Microbispora sp. ZYX-F-249: one gene and its partner. The protein of the gene in region 1 interacts with the protein of each later gene in a pairwise test. Links are inferred from orthologs where the notes say so. Each region holds a gene or a part of one and is shown on either strand. Other genes may lie near its edges. The genes, in order: AAH991_RS01620 and dnaE.

What was found.
Region 2: the proteins of AAH991_RS01620 (region 1) and dnaE interact in binary tests that used the Escherichia coli proteins (3 or more experiments, as listed by UniProt). The link is inferred for Microbispora sp. ZYX-F-249 from one-to-one orthologs.

What each region holds. Positions count from the first base shown.
Region 1 is NZ_JBDJAW010000001.1:360,252-371,135, forward strand. The notes cover bases 5,451-8,381. They hold AAH991_RS01620 (DNA polymerase III subunit gamma and tau), read right to left. Parts: upstream 8,041-8,381; coding sequence 5,860-8,040; downstream 5,451-5,859. Other genes in these bases: AAH991_RS01615 (YbaB/EbfC family nucleoid-associated protein), read right to left, coding at 5,451-5,672. In the rest of the region: AAH991_RS01585 (LLM class F420-dependent oxidoreductase), read right to left, coding at 1-921; AAH991_RS01590 (TetR/AcrR family transcriptional regulator), read right to left, coding at 980-1,627; AAH991_RS01595 (aspartate-semialdehyde dehydrogenase), read right to left, coding at 1,771-2,838; AAH991_RS01600 (aspartate kinase), read right to left, coding at 2,835-4,109; AAH991_RS01605 (DUF5063 domain-containing protein), read right to left, coding at 4,196-4,726; recombination mediator RecR, read right to left, coding at 4,719-5,318; more of AAH991_RS01615, read right to left, coding at 5,322-5,450; AAH991_RS01635 (SDR family oxidoreductase), read right to left, coding at 8,429-9,154; AAH991_RS01640 (LysR family transcriptional regulator), read left to right, coding at 9,261-10,133; AAH991_RS01645 (MBL fold metallo-hydrolase), read left to right, coding at 10,150-10,884. UniProt on the Escherichia coli protein: Part of the beta sliding clamp loading complex, which hydrolyzes ATP to load the beta clamp onto primed DNA to form the DNA replication pre-initiation complex.
Region 2 is NZ_JBDJAW010000024.1:111,790-123,795, forward strand. The notes cover bases 4,977-9,029. They hold dnaE (DNA polymerase III subunit alpha), read left to right. Parts: upstream 4,977-5,307; coding sequence 5,308-8,829; downstream 8,830-9,029. Other genes in these bases: AAH991_RS26135 (chorismate mutase), read left to right, coding at 4,977-5,228; AAH991_RS26145 (transglycosylase domain-containing protein), read right to left, coding at 8,878-9,029. Also shown: AAH991_RS26120 (aminotransferase-like domain-containing protein), read right to left, coding at 1-843; AAH991_RS26125 (MerR family transcriptional regulator), read left to right, coding at 1,090-1,863; AAH991_RS26130 (serine/threonine-protein kinase), read right to left, coding at 1,893-3,998; more of AAH991_RS26135, read left to right, coding at 4,290-4,976; more of AAH991_RS26145, read right to left, coding at 9,030-11,106; murA (UDP-N-acetylglucosamine 1-carboxyvinyltransferase), read right to left, coding at 11,159-12,006. UniProt on the Escherichia coli protein: DNA polymerase III is a complex, multichain enzyme responsible for most of the replicative synthesis in bacteria. This DNA polymerase also exhibits 3' to 5' exonuclease activity. The alpha chain is the DNA polymerase catalytic subunit.

The DNA of each region.
Region 1 (10,884 bases):
CTGGGCCACGTCGCCGTGAGGCAGGGGGGCGAGCACGGGCGTGTCGAGCCCCGCGGCGACGTACTCCCGGACGCGGGCACGGCAGGTCGCCGCGTCGCCGTGCACGATCAGGTCGTCCACGACCTCGTCGGGGATCGCCGTGAGCGCGGCCTTGCGGTCCCCGGCCGCCCAGGCCTCCTGCATGGGCCGCAGCGCCTCACCCCGGCCGAGCCATTCATGGAAGGCCGCGTACACCGGCACGGTGAGGTAGGAGGCCAGCAGCCGGCGGCCGATCTCCCGCGCCTTCGCGGCGTCCTCGGTCACCACGACGAACAGCCGCGCGGTGAGCTCGGTCTCCGGCCCCAGCTCGGCCCGGACCTTCCGTACGTCCTGGGGCGACAACCAGTTGGTGATCGCGCCGTCGGCCTCGCGGGCGGCCAGGCGGAGCATGCCGGGGCGCAGCGCGGCCAGCACGATCTTCGGCGGCGTCGCGGGGGCCTTCTCCAGCCGGAAGCCCTTCACGGCGAAGGTCTCGTAGCTCTCGGTGACCTTCTCCCCCGCCAGCGCCGCGCGCAGGAAGCGCAGGGTGTCGCGGACCCGCGCGTACGGCTTGTCGAACTCGCCGGCGTTCCAGTTTCCCACGATGACCGGGGACGACGCGCCGATGCCCAGCACGAACCTGCCCGGGGCGACGTCGGCCAGCGTGGCCGCCGACATGGCCAGCAGGGCCGGGCCGCGGGTGTAGACGGGGACGATCGCGGTGCCCAGGCGCAGGGACGGCGCCCATTCGGCCGCCAGGGCCAGCGGGACGAACCCGTCCGTGCCGCCCACCTCGGCCGACCACGCGTCGGTGTAGCCCAGTGCGGGCAGCTCGGCGATGAGCTCCTTCGACTCGACCGGCGTCTGCCCGAAGAACGGAATCGTCATGCCCCAGCGGTCCACGGCCACCCCTTCCAAGGTCTCGCCCCGACCATACCAACCGGACGGTATGGCGTCGCGGTCACGCCCGGAGTTCGTGGACCACCTCGATGACCTCCCTGGCCACGCCCTTGATGCCGGGCAGATGCGACAAACCGACCAGACGGTCGACGAGCGGGACGACCCGGTCGATCAGCCGGTAGGTGCGCGCACACCCCGGCGAGTCGTCATGGACCCAGAACAGCACGACTCCCATCCACAGCAGCCACAGCAGTTCCGGAAGCTCCTCGCGCAGTTCGTCGTCCATGCGCCCGGCCGAACCCTCGACCACCTCCCGGTAGAGCGCGACGGCCGACTCGCGCGCGGGGGCGGACTCGGCGCTGAACGGGCTCAGGGGATTGCTGGGCTCCGCCGCGTGCTTGAAGAACTTCACCGCGAACTCGTGGTACGGCTCGGAGATCCGCACCCACTCCCGCAGCACGCCCCCGAGCCGTCCGGCGAAGGACCGCTCGGCGGCGAACACCTCGCGGCACGCCGCCTCGTGCGTCGCCTGCGCCCGGTCGTAGTACGCCTGGATCAGCTGCTCTTTGGACCTGAAGTAGTAGTAGGCGTTGCCCACCGACACGCCCGCCTCCGCGGCGATGGCGCGCATCGTGGTCGCCTCGTACCCCCGCTCCCTGAACAGCCGGAGGGCCGTCTCGACGATCAGCTCCCGTGTCTTCTCGGCCACGCTCGTCACTGTACGGGTCGGGCCCGCGTCCGGTCATGAACCGACAAGATGATCCACGCGTGGCGGCAAACCGCGCTACCGGCGCACGCGCGCCGACGGCGCGGCACTGTACCGCGCCGCGCCGTCAGAGGTGTGGGCAGACCTTACGCGAACTCGGTGGCGACCAGCGCCGCGATCTCGGCGGTGTTGAGCGCGGCGCCCTTGCGGAGGTTGTCGCCGCACAGGAACAGGTCGAGCGTGTTCGGGAAGTCGAGCGCCTGGCGGATCCGGCCGACGTACGTCGGGTCGGTGCCCACGACGTCCGCCGGGGTCGGAAACACGCCGTTCGCGGGGTCGTCGAGCACCACCACGGTCGGCGCGGCGTCCAGGAGCGCCCGGGCGCCCTCGACCGTGACCTCCCGCTCGAACGTCGCGTGGACGGCCAGCGAGTGGGTGGTCACCACCGGGACGCGGACGCAGGTCGCCGAGACCTTCAGGTCCGGGATGCCGAGGATCTTGCGCGACTCGTTGCGGACCTTGAGCTCCTCGGAGGTCCAGCCGCCGTCCTTGAGCGAGCCCGCCAGCGGCACCACGTTGAGCACCAGCGGGGCGGGGAACGGCGAGTCCGCCAGGTCGGGCACGGCCTTGCGCACGTCACCCGCGACGGTGCCCATCGTCCGGTCGCCGGCGACGGCCTCGATCTCGCTGTAGAGCCGCTCGGGCCCGGCCACCCCGGCCCCGGACACCGCCTGGTAGGAGGCCACGACCAGCTCGCGCAGGCCGTACTCGCGGTGCAGGGCGCCCATGGCGGCCATCATCGACAGCGTCGTGCAGTTGGGGTTCGAGATGATCCCCTTGGGCCGGTTGCGGGCCTGCTCGGGGTTGCACTCGGGCACCACGAGCGGCACGTCCGGGTCCATCCGGAAGGCGCCGGAGTTGTCCACGGCCACCGCGCCGCGCGAGGCGGCGATCGGCGCCCACTCGGCGGAGACCTCGTCCGGCACGTCGAACATCGCGATGTCGACGCCGTCGAACGCCTCCGGCGACAGCGCCCGGACGACGACGTCCTCGCCGCGCACGCTCAGCACCTTGCCCGCCGAGCGCGGCGAGGCGATCAGCCGGATCTCGCCGTACGCGTCGGACAGGTCGCGGCGGCTGGTCAGGATGTCGAGCATGACGGTGCCGACGGCACCGGTCGCGCCGACGACGGCGAGGGTGGGCTTGCGGCTCATCGTCCGGTACCTCCGTACACAACGGCCTCGACCTGGTCGGCGTCGAGGTCGAACGCGCGGTGGGCGGCGGCGACCGCGGTGTCCACCTCGTTCTGTCCCACGACGACGGAGATGCGGATCTCCGAGGTCGAGATCATCTCGATGTTCACCCCGGCGTCGGCCAGCGCGCCGAAGAACTTGGCGGTGACACCCGGGTGCGAGCGCATGCCCGCGCCGATCAGGGAGACCTTGCCGATCTGGTCGTCGTACAGCAGCGACTCGAACGCGACCTGGTTCTGGATCTTCTTCAGCGCCGTCAGGGCAGTCTGGCTGTCGTTGGCCGGCAGCGTGAAGGAGATGTCCGTGCGCCCGGTCGCCGCGGCCGACACGTTCTGCACGATCATGTCGATGTTGATCTCGGCGTCGGCCAGCGTGCGGAAGATGGCGGCGGCCTCTCCGACCTTGTCGGGCACCCCGACCACAGTGATCTTGGCCTCGCTCCGGTCGTGCGCGACCCCGGAGATGATGGGCTGCTCCACTTCGGTTCCTTCGCTGTAGGGGTCGGAGACGACCCAGGTGCCTTCCCTCGTGCTGAACGAGCTTCTGACGTGAATCGGCAGGTCGAACCTGCGGGCGTACTCCACGCAACGCAGGTGCAGGATCTTCGCCCCGCACGCCGCCATCTCCATGGCCTCGTCGTAGGAGATCCGCGGGATCTGCCGCGCCGTACGGACGATGCGGGGATCGGCGGTGTAGATGCCGTCCACGTCGGTGTAGATCTCGCAGACGTCCGCGCCGAGCGCCGCCGCGAGGGCGACGGCCGTGGTGTCGGAACCACCCCGGCCCAGCGTCGTGATGTCCTTGCTGTCCTGGGAGACGCCCTGGAACCCGGCCACGATCGCGATCTGACCGGCGTCGACGGCCTCCTGGATGCGGCTCGGCGTCACGTCGATGATGCGCGCCTTGCCGTGCGTCGAGTCGGTGATGACACCGGCCTGCGAGCCGGTGAAGCTGCGCGCCTCGTGACCCAGGTTGGCGATCGCCATCGCGAGCAGCGCCATGGAGATCCGCTCACCCGAGGTGAGCAGCATGTCGAGCTCGCGGCCGGGCGGCAGCGGCGACACCTGCTGGGCCAGGTCGAGCAGCTCGTCGGTGGTGTCGCCCATCGCGGACACCACGACGACGACGTCGTTGCCCGCTTTTTTCGTCGCGACGATCCGCTGGGCGACCCGCTTGATGCAGGACGCGTCGGCTACGGAGGAACCACCGTACTTTTGCACAACGAGCGCCACTGGAATCTCCAACGAATCAGGACGTGGAGCTCACAGTGTACTTGGACGTCCCAAACCGAGACCGGCAGCGACCAGCATGTGGACGGTCAGACCGCGGTGCCCTCTTCGACGACGTCGAGCCGGGTGTGCGCGACCAGCGCCTGCAGGGCCCGCAGCGCCGCACCGGCGTGGTTGCCCCAGGTGTTGAAGTAGGAGTACTGCCACCACCACAGCGCCTCGAGCGGACGGCCCGCCCGGTAGTGCCGCAGCCCGTGGATGAGGTCGGCCGCCACCGCCGTGAGGTCGTCCGACAGCCGGTACGGCGTGACGACGGTGTCCTTGTAGGGGTCGAACACCTCGGCGTAGTCGTCCACCGGGCCGAGCCGGGCGGCGAGAGCCGTACGGAGGGGGTCGATGTCGGGGTCGTCGCTCAGCGCGGGTTCGACGTTGCCCTGCAGGATCACGTCCTGGGCGGCCCCGAGCTGGGTGCCCGCGAGACTGACCTGGGCCACCTCCACCAGGAGAAGCGGCAGCGTCGCGTCGCCGCCCTCACCGCCGGCCAGGCGGGTGAGGCCGTCGATGAAGTTCTGCGCGTGTCCGGCGACGCGTGCGGCCAGGTCGTTCCACTCGTCAGACATCCAGCAGCCTCCGTCCTTCGAAAGCGCGGCCCAAAGTGACCTCGTCGGCGTACTCGAGATCACCGCCCACAGGCAGGCCGCTGGCCAGTCGGGTCACTTTCAATCCCAGGGGCTTGACGAGCCTGGCCAGGTAGGTGGCCGTCGCCTCGCCCTCGAGGTTCGGGTCGGTCGCGAGGATCAGCTCGGTCACCTGGCCGTCGGCCAGCCGGGTCATCAGCTCGCGGATCTTCAGGTCGTCCGGGCCGATGCCGTCGATCGGGCTGATCGCCCCGCCGAGCACGTGGTAGCGACCGCGGAACTCGCGGGTCCGCTCGATCGCCACCACGTCCTTCGACTCCTCGACCACGCAGATCACGTGCGGATCGCGCCGCTGGTCCCGGCAGATCCGGCACTCCTGCTCCTCGGCCACGTTGCCGCACACCCGGCAGAAGCGCACCTTCTCCTTCACTTCGAGCAGGGCGTGCGCGAGCCGCTTGACGTCGGCCGGGTCGGCCGCGAGGAGGTGGAACGCGATCCGCTGCGCGCTCTTGGGACCGACGCCGGGCAGCAGCCCGAGCTCGTCGATCAGGTTCTGGACGACCCCTTCGTACATGCTCTAGAACCCCGGCAGCTGACCGCCGAGGCCGCCCCCCAGTCCCTGCGCGAGCGGGCCCAGCTTCTCCTGCTGCAGCTCCCCCGCGGCGCGTACGGCGTCCCGAACGGCGGCGAGCACGAGGTCCGCGATCGTCTGCGCGGTCTCCTCCGGGTCGCTCGCGTCGATGGCCAGCGGGCTGATCTCGAGCTCGAGAAGCTCGCCGCTGCCGTTCACGGTGGCGACGACCAGGCCGCCCCCGGCGCTGCCCTCCACTTCGGCGTCGCTGAGCTCCTGCTGCGCGGTGACGAGCTGCTGCTGCATCAGCTGAGCCTGCTCCAGCAACTGCTGGAGGTTGACATCCCCTGGATTCACGATGGTTGCGCTCCTCAGCGTCCAGCGACATGTTCGTCGCGACCGAGCCTACGGTGTCGCCCCGGTTTCCGCACCGGCGCGGCGTGCGTGTTCCACGCGGGTCGCCGGCCTGTCGCGGGCGGACGGACACCGGTTACCCAACCAGTCTCCGTCCATGCGGCGGCCGTCCCTGCGGCGGGGAAGGCGCTCAGGAGTGATCGATCTCTTCGATGACGCGACCACCCAGCTCACGCTGGATCAGCGCCATGCCGGACAGCTCGCTCACGTCGGCGTCGTCGTCGTTGAGCGGGTCCACATCGTCGTCCGGACGTGCGGTCCCGCCCGTACGGGCCGGCACCGTCTCCGGCCAGGCCTGCCGGGGGCCCGTCTGGGCGGCGGCCCTGGCCGCCGAGCGCGCCGCGGCCAGGCCGGGACTCGGCGCGGACCGCGAGGCCGGTGACGGCGAGGACGGGGACGGGGAGGACGGGGACGGCGAGTCGTAGTCGTCGGACGGCGCGTCCGGCCACGACTCGTCGGTCGCCGCGGGCGCCGCGGCCTTCCGCTCCGGAGCCGGAGCGGGCGTGGCGCCCGTGGGCGGCATGGCCGCCGGAGCCGGCGTGGGCGGCGCGGCCGGTGCGGAGGGCTGAGCCGGGGGAGCCGGAGGAGGCGGCGCCGGCGTCTGCGGCGTCTGGGGCGCCGGCGGGCCCGACGGCCCGCGGGTGGCGGGACCGGCCGGGCCGGGTCCCGGGCCGCCGACCACCACGTCGACGCGCCAGGTGCCGCCGAGCACGTCGCCGAGCGCTGCGGCCACCACCTCGTCACGCTTGCCCTTGAGGAAGCCCTGCACGTCGCCAGGCTTCTCGAAGCCGACGGTGACGACGTTGCCCTCGACGCCGAGCAGCCTGCCCTGGGCGTTGAGGATCATCCAGGCCACCCGCTGGCGGTTCTTGATCGCTTCGAGCACCTGCGGCCAGGCCTGCTGCACCGGTCCTCCGCCCGCCGCGGGCGCCTGGGCCTGCGGCGCCTGCGAAGGCGGTGCGGCAGCCGACCCGGACCCGGGCCGTACGGGGGTGGGCCAGTCGTCCGCGCTCCGCGCGGCGGCCTGAACCTGCGGCGCGGGAGCCGGGGCGGGAGCCGGGGCCGCCGGAGCCGGGGCCGCCGGGGCCGTCGGCGCGGCCACTGCGGGGGCCGAAGGGGCCGCCGGTGCGGGCGCGGCGGTGTGGACACCGGCCGCGACGCCGCGCTCCAGCCGTTCGAGCCGCGTCAGCAGCGCCGCCTCGCCCTGGTCGGCCCCGGGCAGCAGCACGCGGGCACACATCAGTTCCAGCAGCAGGCGGGGTGAGGTCGCGCCGCGCATCTCGGTCAGTCCGGCGTTGAACACCTCGGCCGCCCGGGTCAGCTCGGCGGGGCCCATGGACGCCGCCTGCGCCTGGAGGCGCTCCAGTTCGTCGTCCGGCCGGTCGAGCAGGCCGCTGCCCGCCGCCTCGGGGACGTTGGACAGGATCACCAGGTCGCGGAAGCGTTCGAGCAGGTCCGTGGCGAAGCGGCGGGGGTCGTGACCGCCCTCGATCACCCGGTGCACGGCGTGGAACACGGCCGCGCCGTCCCGCTTGGCGAACGCGTCGACCACCTCGTCCAGCAGGTCGCCGTCGGTGTAGCCGAGCAGGGACACCGCCCGCTGGTAGGTGATGCCGGACTCGTCCGCGCCCGCGAGCAGCTGGTCGAGGATCGACAGCGTGTCCCGGGCCGAGCCCGCGCCCGCCCGTACGACCAGCGGTAACGCGGCCGGCTCGTACGGCACGGACTCGGAGTCGAGGATCTCCTCCATCAGCCGCTTCAAGGTGGCGGGCGGCATGAGCCGGAAGGGGTAGTGGTGGGTGCGGGACTTGATCGTCCCGATCACCTTCTCGGGCTCGGTGGTGGCGAAGACGAACTTGAGGTGCGGCGGCGGCTCCTCCACCAGCTTCAGCAGCGCGTTGAAGCCCTCACGGGTGACCATGTGGGCCTCGTCGATGATGTAGATCTTGTAGCGCGCCGAGACGGGGGCGAAGAAGGCCCGCTCACGCAGGTCGCGGGCGTCGTCCACGCCACCGTGGGACGCCGCGTCGATCTCGATCACGTCGAGGTGGCCCGGCCCGGTGGGGGCCAGCGCGACGCAGGACTCGCACTCGCCGCAGGGATCGGGCGTCGGACCCTTCTCGCAGTTCAGGGAGCGGGCGAGGATGCGGGCGCTGGAGGTCTTGCCGCAGCCGCGCGGGCCGCTGAAGAGATAGGCGTGGTGGATCCGGCCGCTGCGCAACGCCTGGCGCAGGGGGTCGGTGACGTGCTCCTGCCCCTTGACCTCGGCGAATGTCCCGGGTCTGTACTTGCGGTACAGCGCAAGACTCATGCCGCCTCCTCGGGGGGTCGACCCGGCCGGCGTTCCCGCTAACTGAAGAGACCCCTCGCACACCCGCCAGAGCCCGCTTATCCTTGCTGCCTTCCGGCCCTGGGGAGGTTCACAGGATGACGCCGCGCGAGGGGTCCTAGGACAGTCTAGCCACTCGACAGGTGTGCGCGGGCCGTGTCACGACACGTCGAAACCACGCGGGAAGTGAGCTAAGCTGTCCGACGGAGGATTCGCCTAGTTGGCCTAGGGCGCACGCTTGGAAAGCGTGTTGGGGGCAACCCCTCAGGAGTTCGAATCTCCTATCCTCCGCGCTTGGTTGAGCAGCAAGAACACGAAAGGCCCGGTCCATCCAACCGGGCCTTTCGTGTGTCCGGACCCCAGTCATGTGTCACCAGGGCACCGGACCGGCATCCTCGAAGAACCCGCCCGTCGGGCCGTCGTCGGGCAGGGTCGCGAGCCTGATCGCGATCGCCGCGCCCTGTTCGGGGGTGCGGACGCCGCGGAAACCGTTGAGGTCGGTCGCGCAGTAACCGGGGCAGGCGGCGTTGATCAGGATGTTCGTGTCGCGCAACTCCTTGGCGTACTGAACGGTGACGGCGTTGAGGAACGTCTTCGACGGCGCGTAGGCGACGGCGATCGGGCCCGTCTCGGCGCCGGGAGTGGTCTGCCGGGTGAGAGAACCGACGGCGCTGGACATGTTCACGATCCGCGGCGACGCCGAGCGGCGCAGCAGCGGCAGCATCGCGTTGGTGACGCGGATGACGCCGATCACGTTGGTCTCCACGGCGGCCCGCACCGCGGCGAGGTCGGCCGTGGTGGGCATCTGTGCCGCGCCGCCGGTTATCCCCGCGTTGTTGACGAGCACGTCGAGACGTCCCGCGCGCCCCTCGATCAGTGCGGCGGCGGCGGCCACGCTCGCGTCGTCGGTCACGTCGAGCGGCACGCCGAACGCGTCGACGCCCTCCGCGCGCAGCTTCTCCACCGCGGAATCCCGGCGCTCGTCGTCCCGGGCGCCGACGCCGACCCGCCAGCCGAGGGCGCCGAGGCCGGCCGCGATCTCGTATCCGATCCCCTTGTTCGCGCCGGTGACCAGCGCGATCGTCTGTTCGCTCATGCGTCTCATCCTGTCCGTGACCGCGCCGGAACCTCCAACACCGATCGGGTGGCCGGCGATACCTCCCGGGTATCAATCCCGGGCGCCCGGGAGATAGCGTGACGGCATGGAGACGCGAGAGCTGCGCTACTTCGTCGCCGTCGCCGAGGAACTGCACTTCGGGCGGGCCGCGCAGCGGCTCGGGATCGCGCAGCCGCCGCTGTCGCGGGCGATCGGTCAGCTCGAACGGCGGCTCGGGGTGGCGCTGCTGGAGCGCACCAGCCGCTCCGTCACGCTGACCGAGGCCGGGTCGGTGCTGCTGACCGAGGGCCGGGCGGCGCTCGACGCGGTCGAGGCCGCCGAGCGCCGTGCCCGCCGCGCCGCACTCGCCGCTGCCGGCAGCCCCGGCCTGGTCCTCGTCACGAAGGCCGGAGCGGCCGGCGACCTGCTGCCGAAGCTGCTCGACGCGTACGCCGCGGAGCCCGGCGCGGTCGCCGTCGACGTGCTCCTGTGCGGCATCGGCGAGCAGGAGCGGCTGCTGCGCGACGGGCGGGCCGACGTGGCGCTGCTGCACCGGCCGTTCGACTCGACGGCCGGGTTCGACGTGGAGGAGCTGCGCACGGAGGGGCAGGTCGTGGTCCTGCCGGCCGGGCATCCCCTCAGTGCCCGGGCACATCTGCGGATGGCCGACGTCACCGCGCTGCCCGGGCTGCCGATGCCACGCTGGCCCAGGCTCGACGGCACGTACCCGGACGGCCCCGGCCCGCAGGTCCGGGACCACGCGCAGCTTCTCCAGCTGATCGCGCTCGGCCGGGCCGCGGCGGTGCTGCCGGAGTCGTGCCGGGCCTTTCTCCACCCCGACCTCGCCGCTGTGCCGGTGCCGGACGCGCCGGCGGTGACGACGGTGATCGCCTGGCCGCCGCACAGCCGCTCCCGTGCCCTCGCCGGGCTGGTCCGGGCAGCCACCCGCCTCCAGCCGCCTTGCCTCGCGTCCACGTAGACAGGATCGTGGCCGGATGGAACATATGGACTTCCCTCGCTGGATCCACGGCTCCGAGTCGGCCAAGCACAACGCCGATCCGGACATCCAGGTGCACCGGTACGACGAGCACACCTTCGTCCTGCGCCAGAACAAGGCGATCAACTACGAGGCGCCCTTCATGTTCCTGCTGTTCGGGGATGCCCGGGCCCTCCTGCTGGACACCGGCGCGACCGCGTCCGCCCGGTTCTTCCCGCTGCGCCGGACCGTGGACGCCATCGTGCGGGGCTGGCTGGACGAGCACCCCCGCGAGGGCTATGGGCTTCTCGTCGCCCACACCCACGGCCACGGCGACCACATCGCCGGGGACGCCCAGTTCGCCGGCCGCCCGGACACGCTGATCGTCCATCCCGCGCCGGAGCGCGTACGCGAGTTCTTCGGCCTGGGCGACGACCTGGACGTGCCCGTCCCCCTCGATCTCGGCGGCCGCGTCCTGGACGTGCTGTCGAGCCCCGGGCACCACAGGTCGGCGGTGACCTTCTACGACCGGTCCACCGGCCTGCTGCTGACGGGGGACACGGTCTACCGCGGCCGGCTGTACGTCGAGGACTGGCCGGCGTTCGAGCGGACCATCGACCGCCTGGTGAGGTTCGCCGCGGACCGGCCGGTCACCCACGTGCTCGGCTGCCACATCGAGATGACGAACGTGCCCGGCGTGGACTACCCGATCCGCACCACCTACCAGCCCGACGAGCCGCCGCTGCAGATGACG
Region 2 (12,006 bases), on another replicon or contig:
GCCCACGTAGACGACGTCGTCGGTGCGGTCCCGGCTCAGGTCCCACAGCGACTGCGGCCGGATCGCCTCGGTGAAGTCGTGGTCCCGGTCGTCCTCCACGATCAGCGCGCCACGGGTGACGGCCAGCTCGACCAGTGCGCGCCGCCGTGACAGGGACAGCTCCACCCCCAGCGGCATCTGATGGGAGGGGCGCACCACGACCGCCCCCACGCCGCGGGGGACGGCGTCCACCAGCGCTCCCTCGGCGTCCACCGGCACGGGCACGGTGACGACGTCGTGCTGGCGCAGCAGCCGGATCACCGTGGGCAGGCAGGGGTCCTCGACCGCCGCGACGGTGCCCGGCTGCATCGCGACCGCCGCCACCAGGTCCAGCGACTGGCGGGCCCCGGTGGTGATCAGCACGTTCCCCGGATCGGCGTCCAGGCCGCGTACCGCCCGCAGGTGCGCGGCCACCGCGCGGCGCAGCACCTCCTCGCCGGGCCCCTCCACCATGTCGGGGATCCGGTGCGCCGCCCGGCGCCACGCGGCCCGCCACACCGGCACCGGGAAGTCCTCCCCGGACGGCTGGTCGGGGGACAGGTCGACGAGCGTCCCGTGGGCCCGGTCCGCGGGCGGCTTCCCCCGATGCGGCTCCCCGGTGGCCTTCTCCGGCCGGGCCCGCCTGACGTAGGTCCCCGACCTACGCCTGCTCTCGATCAGGTCCTCGGCTTCGAGAGTGCGGTAGGCCTCCTGCACCACCGGCCGGGACACCCGCAGCAGCTCGGCGAGGGTCCGGCTGGACGGCAGGCGCGTGTCCGGCGGCAGGCGGCCGTCCTGGACGGCCTGCCTCAGCTGCCTGGCCAATTGGGCCGCCATCGACTCGGCAGAACCGCGTGCCAGCTCGACATAGATCGACAGAGTCGTCGACGTCCGCATCATGCCCCTTCGCCCGTCCTGCATCGTGTACCAGGGGAAGGCAATCTCAGACGACTTTCAGTTGGCTTACAGAAGCGTTGCAAAACGCGGCGGGCCTTGAACGCGCGGACGCTCGGGAGCGGCCCCCGCACCGGGCTTGAACCTGCCGCGACGGGAGGTCGTAGCGTTGCGGGCGTGATCGGGGCGAACGACGCCGGACGGCGGTGGTCCATCGGCGAACTGGCGCGCGCGACCGGGACGACGGTGCGCGCGCTGTACCACTACGACGAGATCGGGCTGCTGACCGCGAGCGAACGCACGCCCTCGGGACATCGCCGGTACACCGAGTGCGACCTGCGCCGGCTGTACCGGGTGCGGGCGCTGCGCGCGCTCGGCCTGTCTCTGGAGGAGGTCGCGGCCGTCCTGGCGGGCGCCGCGGACGACCCGGAGTCGCTGCGCCACCTGCTGGCGGCGCAGCTGCGCCGGCTGAACGAGGACGCGGAGCGGATCGAGGCGCTCCGGGGCCGGGTCGGCGAGATGCTCGGCCGGCTGGACGGCTCGTCCGCCCCCGATCCCGGCTGGTTCATGACGACCTTGGAGATGATGTCGGTGTACGAGAGCTACTTCACGCGGCAGCAGCGGGAGCAACTGGCCGAGCGCAGGGACGCGCTGGGCGCCGAGGCGGTGGAGGCGGCCAAGCGCGAGTGGACGGGGCTCGTCGAGGAGGGGCTGCGGCTCATCGAGAGCGGCGTTCCCGCGGACGACCCGCGCGCCGGGGACCTCGTACGCCGCTGGGACGCGCTGGCGGGCGGGTTGCACCCCGCAGGACCGGCCGGCGCGGAGACCAAGGCGGCCGCCCGGAGGCTCTGGCAGGACAACGGCGCGGAGATCGGCCGGAGCCTGCCCTGGCCGGCGGAGCGGATGACCGGGCTGGTCTCCTACCTGGAGCAGGCCCGCCAGGCCGGCTGAGGTCCGGGGACCGAGGCGCCCGGTCCCCGCTACTTCTTGGCCGGCTTGAAGGTCGCGGCCATGGTCTCGAAGAGCTTCTTCTTCTTTTTCCAGTCCTTGTCCTGGGTCTTGTAGAGCAGCGCGTAGCCGTTGTTCTTGTCGGTGACGAAGCCGCGGTCGATCACCCGGGACCGGTAGCGGCTGTCGCCGAAGGTGAACTCCCAGTCGGCCGCGGTCTTCCAGTAGTCCTTGACCTCTCTGATGGCGATGAGTTTGTAGCCGGGGAAGTTCCGGCTCATGCCCGGCACGTCGCGCTGCCAGACCTTCAGCGCGTCCGACTCGGGGCTGGAGGTGTGGTGCACCTCCAGGTAGGTGTGCGAGTCCCCGCGGAAGCGCACCTCGCCGTTGCCCCTGCCGTCGACGCGCCATCCCTTCGGCAGCGCGATGGAGAACCCGCTCGAGTGCTTGTACTTGTGCCAGCCGTCGGGGACGTCCCCGGGGCCGGGGCCGTCGTCGTCGCTCGGGGAAGGCTCGGGAGAGGCCGACTCCGACGGATCGTCCGAGGAGGACGCCGACGGCTCGGCCGAGGGCGCCGTCGCGGAGGGCTTGCCGGTGGTTGTCCCGGTCGACGGGTCCGACCCCGCTGCGGGCTTTCTCTCCGGGTCGTCCCCGGCTGCTTGTAGCCCGAAATAGCCCGCGACGCCCGCGATGAGCAGCAGTGCGGGGATGAGGACGAGCGCGACCTTGAGCATGCCGCCCCGCGATCCGGGCTCGACCGGGGAGGTGGACGCGGCGTGCCACACCGCCCCGCCCTGGGTCGGCGTCGCGGGCGGCTCCTGCCGCAGCCCGGCGAGCGGGCCGCCGGCGTCGGCGATCCCGGCCGCCTCGGCCGAGCCCTCCGGCGTCTCACGGTCCTTCTTCGCGGCCGCACCGCCGACCGCACCGCCGACCGTGCCGGAGGTGACGGCGGGGGCGACCTTGGTGGTGCCGGCCTCGCCGTCCCCGCCGGCCTTGGCGTCCCCGCCGGCCTTGGCGTCCTTGCTGTCTCTGACGTCCTTTTCGCCCGCCGCCGGGTCGCCTTCGTCCGAGGGCGTCGTACGGCCGGGCGGGGCGGCCTGCGCGCCGGTCTCCGGCATGGGCGCCGGGACGTCCTCCTTCTTGGGGGTGCCGGGAACGTCCTGGACGACGGGGATGGGTGAGGTGATCTCGCCGGGACCCGCCGCCGCGTCGCGGGGCTCCGCGGGCTCCGGCGGCGGGGAGGAGGACACGGGCGGGTACGGCGCCGCGCCCCGGGGCGCCTTGCCCGCGGCCGGGCCGGCGGGCCGGGACGGCGGCGGGGCCAGGTCCCTCGACGCCCGCTTGAGCAGGCGGGTCAGCTCCTCGTAACCGGGCCGGTCGGCGGGCTCCTTGGCGAGCATCCGCAGCAGCACGGGACCGAGCGCGCCCGCGCGCCGCGGCGGGGCCGGGTCCTCGTTCAGCACGGCGTGCATGGTGGCCATCGCCATACCGCGGTCGTGCGGCGGCTTGCCCTCGACCGCGGTGTAGAGCGTGGCGCCCAGCGACCACAGGTCCGACTCGCGCTGCGCGGCCTCCCCGCGGAGCCGTTCCGGGGCGATGAAGGCGGGGGTGCCGACGAGGCCGGTGCGGGTCATGGTGGAGTCGGCTTCGAGCCGGGCGATGCCGAAGTCGGTCAGGACCACCCGGCCGTCGTCGGTGAGCAGCACGTTCTCGGGCTTGACGTCGCGGTGCAGCACGCCCTGCCGGTGCGCGGCGCGCAGCGCGTCCAGGATCTGCAGCCCGATCTCGACGGTCCGCTCGGGGGACAGCGGGCCGTCCTCCCTGATCACCTGCCCGAGCGAGCGGGACGGCACCAGCTGCATGATGATCCAGGGCCGGTCGTCCTCCTCGATCACGTCGTGGACGACCACCACGTTCGGGTGGGTGAGGCGCCCGGCGGCCCGGGCCTCGCGCATGGTCCGGCGGTTGAGGTCGCTGAGCTCGTCGCCCATGGCGCTGTCGTAGCGGACCTCCTTCACCGCGACCGCGCGGTCCAGCAACTCGTCGTGGGCGCGCCAGACGACGCCCATGCCACCCCGGCCGATCGGCTCCACCAACTGGTACCGGCCTCCGACGAGCCGGCCTTCCGCACGCGACACTCGAACCCCTTCCTGGACCCATGAATCGTCCCACGGATGGCAAAGGGATCAACCGCGTCTATCGCCGACGATCCCGAAATCCGAGACAGATCGGTTCGAGTCGTGGCCCGTCGCTGCTAAGGTCCTAGTTATGGGTACGTACAGCTCGTTTACGAGGCCGGCTTCGGCAAGGCCGGTCGCGTGACGGTGAGCTAGCGACCATCCGGAGCCGGCTTGAGGCAGGGACGCCAGCGTCTCTGCCTTTTTCGTTTCGCACGTCCGGTTCTCGCAGCGGCCACGGAGGAGCCCCACATGTCGAAGGCAGCCCAACTCGACCGCGACGCCGTACGGATCGGCGATCTCGTGATCGGCGACGGGCTACCCGTGGTGGTCGTCGGCGGTCAGGACGCCCGCTGGCTGCGCCTGCGCGGCGACGGCGGCCCGCCCGCCGACGGGGTGGTCGCCGAGGCCAGGGCGAGTTGGGCGGGCCCGCTGCTGGTGGAGCCCGCCTCGGCCGCCGACCTGCCCGCCGTGGCCCGGCACGCCGACGGAGTGGTGATCGGCGCCGCCTCGGCGTGCGATCCCGTCCTCGTCCGCGCCGCGGCCCGGCTCGGGCTGCCCGTCGTCCTGCAGCGGGGCGTCGTGGGCGGGCGGACGGCGACACTGGAGGAGTGGCTGACCGCGGTGGACGACTGCGCCGCCGAGGGCAACGAGGCGATCGTGCTCTGCGAGAGCGGCGGGCGCGCGGAGCCGGAGGACGCCGCGCCCGACCTGGGGCTCATGCGTGCGGCGCGGGAGCGGACCGGCCGCCCCGTGCTCGCCGGGCTGGGCGGGGACGGCGCGCTGGCGGGCGCGGCGGTGGCGGCGGGGGCGGACGGCCTGCTGGTCGGCCCGGGCGCGTCCGCGCGGGTTCTCGCGACGGCCCGCGAGGCGGCGACCGTCGTGGCGGCGGTCGTGCGGCCGGAGGCGCCCGAGACCCTCGACGCGGCCCGGGGCGCGATCGACCGCGTGGACGCGGCCCTCGCCACGCTCCTCGAACGCCGCGCCGGACTGGCCGGGCGGATCCAGCGACTCAAGCCCGTCGGCGGTTTCCGGGGCCGGGACATGGAGCGCGAGCGCCGCCTCGTCGAGGCCATGGCCCGCCGCGCCCCCAGCCTCGGCGCCGGGCTGCTCGCCCCGATCATGAACGCCGTGATCGAGGCCGGACTGCGCCTGTCGGAGGAGACGCGGAACGGCGAGGAACGGAGATAAACTCTGCTTCACCTGAGTCCCACTGGTTCGCGATCACGGCGTAGGCTCTGGTCCGCGGTCCGGTGACGATGGGGGTCTCATGGGTGATTCGTTTGTGCATCTGCACGTCCACACCGAGTACTCGATGCTCGACGGAGCGGCGCGGCTGAAGCAGATGTTCAAACTCGTGGGCGAGCTGGAGATGCCCGCGATCGCGATCACCGACCACGGCAACATGCACGGCGCCTACGACTTCTACAAGCAGGCGACCGCCGCCGGGGTGAAGCCCATCCTCGGCATCGAGGCGTACGTCGCGCCCGAGTCGCGCATGCACAAGAAGCCGGTGCTGTGGGGCGAGCCGCACCAGAAGAGCGACGACGTCTCGGCGGGTGGCTACTACACCCACATGACGATCTGGGCGCGGAACAAGGCTGGGCTGCAGAACCTGATGAAGCTCAGCTCGCGTGCCTACACCGAGGGCTTCGTCCGCAAGTGGGCCCGGATGGACGCCGACATCCTCGCCGAGCACGCCGAGGGCCTGATGGCCACCACCGGCTGCCCCTCCGGCGAGGTGCAGACCCGCCTGCGGCTCGGCCAGTACGACCAGGCGCTCAAGGCCGCGGCGAAGTACCAGGAGATCTTCGGGAAGGACAACTACTTCCTGGAGATCATGGACCACGGTCTCGACATCGAGCGGCGGGTCCGCGACGGCCTCATCCGGATCAGCCGGGAGCTGGACATCCCCCCGGTCGTCACCAACGACTCCCACTACACGTACGAGTCCGACGCCGCCGGCCACGACGCCCTCCTGTGCATCCAGACGGGCAAGCAGCTCAGCGACCCCGACCGGTTCCGGTTCGACGGCAGCGGCTACTACGTCAAGTCCGCCGACGAGATGCGGGCGGTCGATTCCTCCGACATCTGGCAGGAGGGCTGCCGCAACACGCTGCTGGTGGCCGAGAAGGTCGACCCCGAGGGCTTCTTCCCGTACCACAACCTGATGCCGACCTACCCGATCCCCGAGGGGATGACGGAGGAGGAGTACTTCCGGCAGCAGGTCTGGGAGGGCATGAAGCGGCGCTTCCCGGGCGGCGTGGACGAGGAGCACCGCGCCTGGGTCGAGAACGAGATCGGCGTCATCCTCCAGATGGGCTTCCCGAGCTACTTCCTCGTGGTCGCCGACTTCATCATGTGGGCGAAGAACAACGGCATCCGGGTCGGCCCCGGCCGTGGTTCCGCCGCCGGCTCGCTGGTCGCGTACGCGCTGGGCATCACCGACCTCGACCCGATCCCGCACGGCCTGATCTTCGAGCGGTTCCTCAACCCCGAGCGCGTCTCGATGCCCGACATCGACATCGACTTCGACGAGCGCCGGCGCGCCGATGTGATCCGCTACGTGACCGAGAAGTGGGGCGCCGACAAGGTCGCCATGATCGCCACGTTCGGCACCATCAAGGCGAAGGCGGCCGTGAAGGACGCCGGCCGCGTCCTCGGCTACCCGTACGCGCTGGGCGACCGCATCTCCAAGGCGTTCCCCCCGGCCGTGATGGGCAAGGACATCCCGCTGTCGGGCATCTTCGACGCCGACCACCCGCGCTACAACGAGGCGGGCGAGCTGCGCAAGCTGTACGACGAGGACGTCGACGTCAAGGCGACGATCGACCTCGGGCGCGGCCTGGAGGGCCTGATCCGGCAGACCGGCGTGCACGCCGCGGGCGTCATCATGTCCGCCGAGCCGCTGACCGACCACATCCCGATCATGCGCCGCGACTCCGACGGCGCGATCATCACGCAGTTCGACTACCCGACCTGCGAAACGCTCGGCCTGCTGAAGATGGACTTCCTGGGCCTGCGCAACCTCACGATCATCGACGACTGCCTGAAGATGATCGAGGCCAACACCGGAAACAAGATCGAGCTGCTCGACCTCCCGCTCGACGACACCAGGACGTACGAGCTGCTGGCCAAGGGCGACACGCTCGGCATCTTCCAGCTGGACGGCGGCGGCATGCGCACGCTGCTGCGGCTGATGAAGCCCGACAACTTCGAGGACATCTCCGCGGCCCTCGCGCTCTACCGGCCCGGCCCGATGGGCGCCAACTCGCACACGAACTACGCGCTGCGAAAGAACGGCCAGCAGGAGATCACCCCGATCCACCCCGAGCTGGAGGAGCCGCTCAAGGACATCCTCAGCACGACCTACGGCCTGATCGTCTATCAGGAGCAGGTCATGGCCATCGCGCAGAAGGTGGCCAACTACACGCTCGGCGGCGCCGACCTGCTCCGCCGCGCGATGGGCAAGAAGAAGAAGTCCGAACTGGACAAGCAGTTCGAGTTCTTCGAGAAGGGCATGAAGGAGAACGGCTTCTCCGCCGCGGCCATCAAGGCCCTGTGGGACATCCTTCTCCCGTTCTCCGACTACGCGTTCAACAAGGCCCACACCGCCGGATACGGCCTGGTGTCGTACTGGACCGCCTACCTCAAGGCCAACTACCCGGCCGAGTACATGGCGGCCCTGCTGACCAGCGTCAAGGACGACAAGGACAAGTCGGCCCTCTACCTCAACGAGTGCCGCCGCATGGGCATCAAGGTGCTCCCGCCGGACGTCAACGACTCCGACTTCGACTTCACCCCGCGCGGCACCGACATCCGGTTCGGCCTGTCGGCCATCCGCAACGTCGGCGCGAACGTCGTGGACGGGATCATCGCGGCGCGCAAGGAGAAGGGCAGGTTCACCGATTTCAAGGACTTCCTGCGCAAGGTCCCCGCGATCGTCTGCAACAAGCGGGTCATCGAGTCGCTGATCAAGTCGGGCGCGTACGACTCGTTCGGGCACGTGCGCAAGGGCCTGCTCATGGTGCACGAGCAGGCGGTGGACGCGATCATCGACATCAAGAAGAACGAGGCCATCGGCCAGGACTCGCTGTTCGGCGCCATCGACGGCGCGGAGGACCAGACCTTCGACGTGCAGATCCCGCCGGGGGAGTGGGACAAGACGACGCTGCTGCAGTTCGAGCGGGAGATGCTCGGCCTGTACGTCTCCGACCACCCGTTGTTCGGCGTCGAGCACATCCTGTCGGCGGGCGCCGACTGCTCGATCGCCGCGCTGCAGGACGACAGCCGCCCCGACGGGCAGGTCGTCACGGTGGGCGGCATCCTGTCGGGCCTGCAGCGCAAGGTGACCAAGAAGGGCGACACCTGGGTCCTCACGATGCTGGAGGACCTGGAGGGCTCGATCGAGGTCATGATCTTCCCGTCGGCCTACCAGCTCTGCGCGACCGTGCTCGCCGAGGACGCGATCGTCTTCGTCAAGGGCAGGATCGACAAGCGGGAGGACGTCGCGAAGATCATCGCGATGGAGGTGACCGCGCCGGACCTCACGGCCGAGTCGGGCGGGCCGCTGGTGGTGAGCATGCCGATCAACCGTTGCACGCCGCCCGTCGTCGGCCGGCTCAAGGAGGTGCTCACCACCCATCCGGGGACCACGGAGGTCCACCTCCAGGTGCACAACGGGCCGCGCACGACGGTCATGCGGCTGGACGACCGGCTCCGCGTGACCCCCTCGCCGGCCCTGATGGGCGACCTCAAGCAGCTGCTCGGGCCGGCCTGCCTGGCCGGTTGACCGGCCGCCCGGACGACGTGACGACGCGGGCCGCACGGCGGCCCGCGTTCAGCGGCCGGAGGCCGCGGTGTGTGTTCCGGTCCCCGCCGCGGGGCGCTCGGCCTCCCGCTCTCGCTTCTTCTCCTCCTTCTCCTTCTTCTCCTTCTCCCTTTCCTTCTTGCGCTGCTTCTCCAGCGCCTCCTTCAGCCCCGGCGTGAACCCGCCGCCGAACCGGGCCATGTCGGGCGGGACGAAGCCGTACACGGGGGTGCCCCGCAGCGCGGCCCGCATCGAGTCCACCCAGATCGGGCCGGGCAGCGAGGCGCCCTGCACCGCGCCGTAGTAGCGGCCGCCGATGGTGACGCCGGTGAGCGGATAGCGGTAGGAACCGCGGATGTCGCCCACGCTCACGGCGGCCGCGAGGCCCGGCGTGTACCCGGCGAACCAGGCCGAGGTGTAGCCGTTGTTGGTGCCCGTCTTGCCCGCGGCGGGCCGCCCGATGGACTGGCCGCGCATCGTGCCCTGGGTGAAGACCCCCGTGAGCACGTGGCTCACCGCGTCGGCGACCGCGGGCTCGATCGCGCTCACGCACGCCGGCGGGATGTCGGTGCGGGTGCCGTCGCGCTCCACCACGGCGGTGATGGCCAGCGGACGGCAGTAGCGGCCGCGGGCGGCCAGCGCGGCGTACGCCGCCGCCACGGTGGTGGGGTCCATCTCGTTGGCCCCCAGCGTGAACGTCGGCACCTCGTGCAGCGGCGTGCCGTCCGCCCGCCTGATGCCCAGTGACCTGGCCGTCTGCACGACGTCGCACAGGCCGACCTCACGCTCCAGCCGCATGTAGAAGATGTTCACCGACTGCCAGGTGCCCATCTCCAGGCTGTACGGCCCCCCGCCGCCCTCGCCGCCCGCGTTGTGGATGACCGTCTTCGGGTCGTTGACGGCCCTGCCCGAGCAGTCGCGGTAGCCGTACGACGGGACGTAGGAACCGGGGATCGTGAAGCCGTCCCCGAACCGCATCCCCTGCTTGAGCGCGGTGGTCAGCGTGAACACCTTGAACGTGGAGCCCGCCTGCAGGCCGAGCCCGCCGCCGTGCGCGATGTCGGCCGCCAGGTTGTAGGTGGTGGCGGGCCCGAGGTCGCGGTCGTGCGGGTTGCGCCCGTACCGCTTGCTCACCGCCATCGCCCGGATGTGCCCGGTGCCCGGCTCGATCATGGTCTCCGACGCCACCTGGTTGTCGCGCGGCCTGACCCGCGCGGCGATGGCACGCGCCGCGGCCCGCTGCGCGACCGGGTCGATGGTCGTCCAGATGGTCAGCCCGCCCCGCTGCAGGCGCCGTTCCCGGTCGGCCCTGGTGTACCCGAACGCGGGGTTGCTCAGCACCTCGCGTTCCACGTACACGCAGAAGAAGGGATGGGCGCTGCCGGCGCAGCCGCCGGGCTCGGGCCGCAGGCGCAGCCCCAGCGGCTCGGCCGCGGCGGCGCGCGCCGTGTTCCCGTCGATCACCCCGAGCTCGGCCATCCGGCCCAGGACCAGGTCGCGCCGGTCCCGCAGCCGGTCCCTGTGCTCGTCGCCGAGGGAGGGATCGGTGTCGTACGGCGTGCGGACGGCGCCGGCGAGCGTCGCGGCCTGCGTGAGCGTCAGGTCGGCGGCGTCGACGCCGAAGAACCGCTTGGCCGCGGCCTGGACGCCGAACGCCCCCGCGCCGAAGTAGGCGATGTTGAGGTAACGCTCGAGGATCTGGTCCTTGGTGTACTTGCGCTCCAGCGCCAGCGCGTACCGCAGCTCGTCGAGTTTGCGGCGGAACGAGCGCACGAGGGCCTGCGCCCGCTCGTCCTCCGACTCGGCCTGGTTCAGCATGATGTTCTTGACGAGCTGCTGGCTGATGGACGAGCCGCCCTGCCGGATCCCGCCGGCCCGGGTGTTGGTGACGAAGGCGCGCAGCGTGCCCTTGAGGTCGAGGCCGCCGTGCTCGTAGAACCGGGCGTCCTCGATGGACACGATGGCCCGGCGCATCACCGGGGCGACCGCGCTCAGCGGCACCGACTGCCGGTTCTGGTAGTAGAACTGCGCGATCTGACGCCCGTTGCGGTCGAGCAGCCGGGTCACCTCGGGCAGCGGCTCCTCGCGCAGCGGCGCGGGCAGGTACGTGAGCGTGGACGCGGCGCCCCTGGCCGCCAGGCCGGCTCCGCCCACGAAGGGCATCGCCAGCCCGGCGACCAGGGTGCCCCCGGCTGTGCCGCACAGGCCCAGCGCGAGGACGGCGCGCCCGACGGTGACGCCGAGAGAACAAGAGGTCACGGGATATCAGTGCGACCTCTGGCGTTTGTCCAAACCCGGGAGCCCTGAAGCTTTACGTGATCCTGTTGATCTTCAACCCGAGGGAGGTGAACTGTTCGAACGGTCTGTGGTAGCCGCGTTCGATGTGGTTGACGCCCCGCAGGGTCGAGGTGCCCTCGGCGACGGCGGCGGCCAGCACCGCGGAGAACCCGGCGCGGATGTCGGGGAGCGTGACGTCGGCCCCGCGCAGGTTGGAGACTCCGCGTACGACCGCCGAGTGCTTGGCGTTGGTGTCGTGATAACGGCACGCCGGGCCGCCCAGGCACTGGGCGAACACCTCGATCTCGCACCCCATCTTCTGCAGCGCGGGCACGTACACGAGCCGGTTCTCGAACACCGTCTCGTGCAGCACCGACATGCCCTCGGCACGGGTGAACAGCACCATCAGCGGCGTCTGCCAGTCCGTCATGAAACCGGGGTGGGTGTCGGTCTGCACCGCCGCCGCGCGCAGGCCGTCCGGGGCCGAGGCGCACAGCCAGTCGTCGGTGATCTCGAACCGCGCGCCCATCCTCGCCAGCGTGGTGATGGCGGTGACGAGCCGGTCCTGGTGGCAGCCGTGCACGCGCACCTCGCCACCCGTCACCAGGCCCGCCACGAGGTACGAGAACGCCTCGATGCGGTCGCCGGCCAGCCAGGTGGAGGCGCCGTGCAGCTTCTCGACGCCCTCGATGACGATGCGCCGGTCCGGGCTCAGCTCGATCATCGCGCCCATGCGCTGGAGGAACAACGCCAGCTCCACCACCTCGGGCTCCATCGCCGCGCCCTTGATGACGGTCTTGCCCTCCGCGAGCACCGCCGTCATGAGGATCGTCTCGGTGGCGCCCACGCTGGGGTAGGGGAGCGTGATGCGGTTGCCGCGCA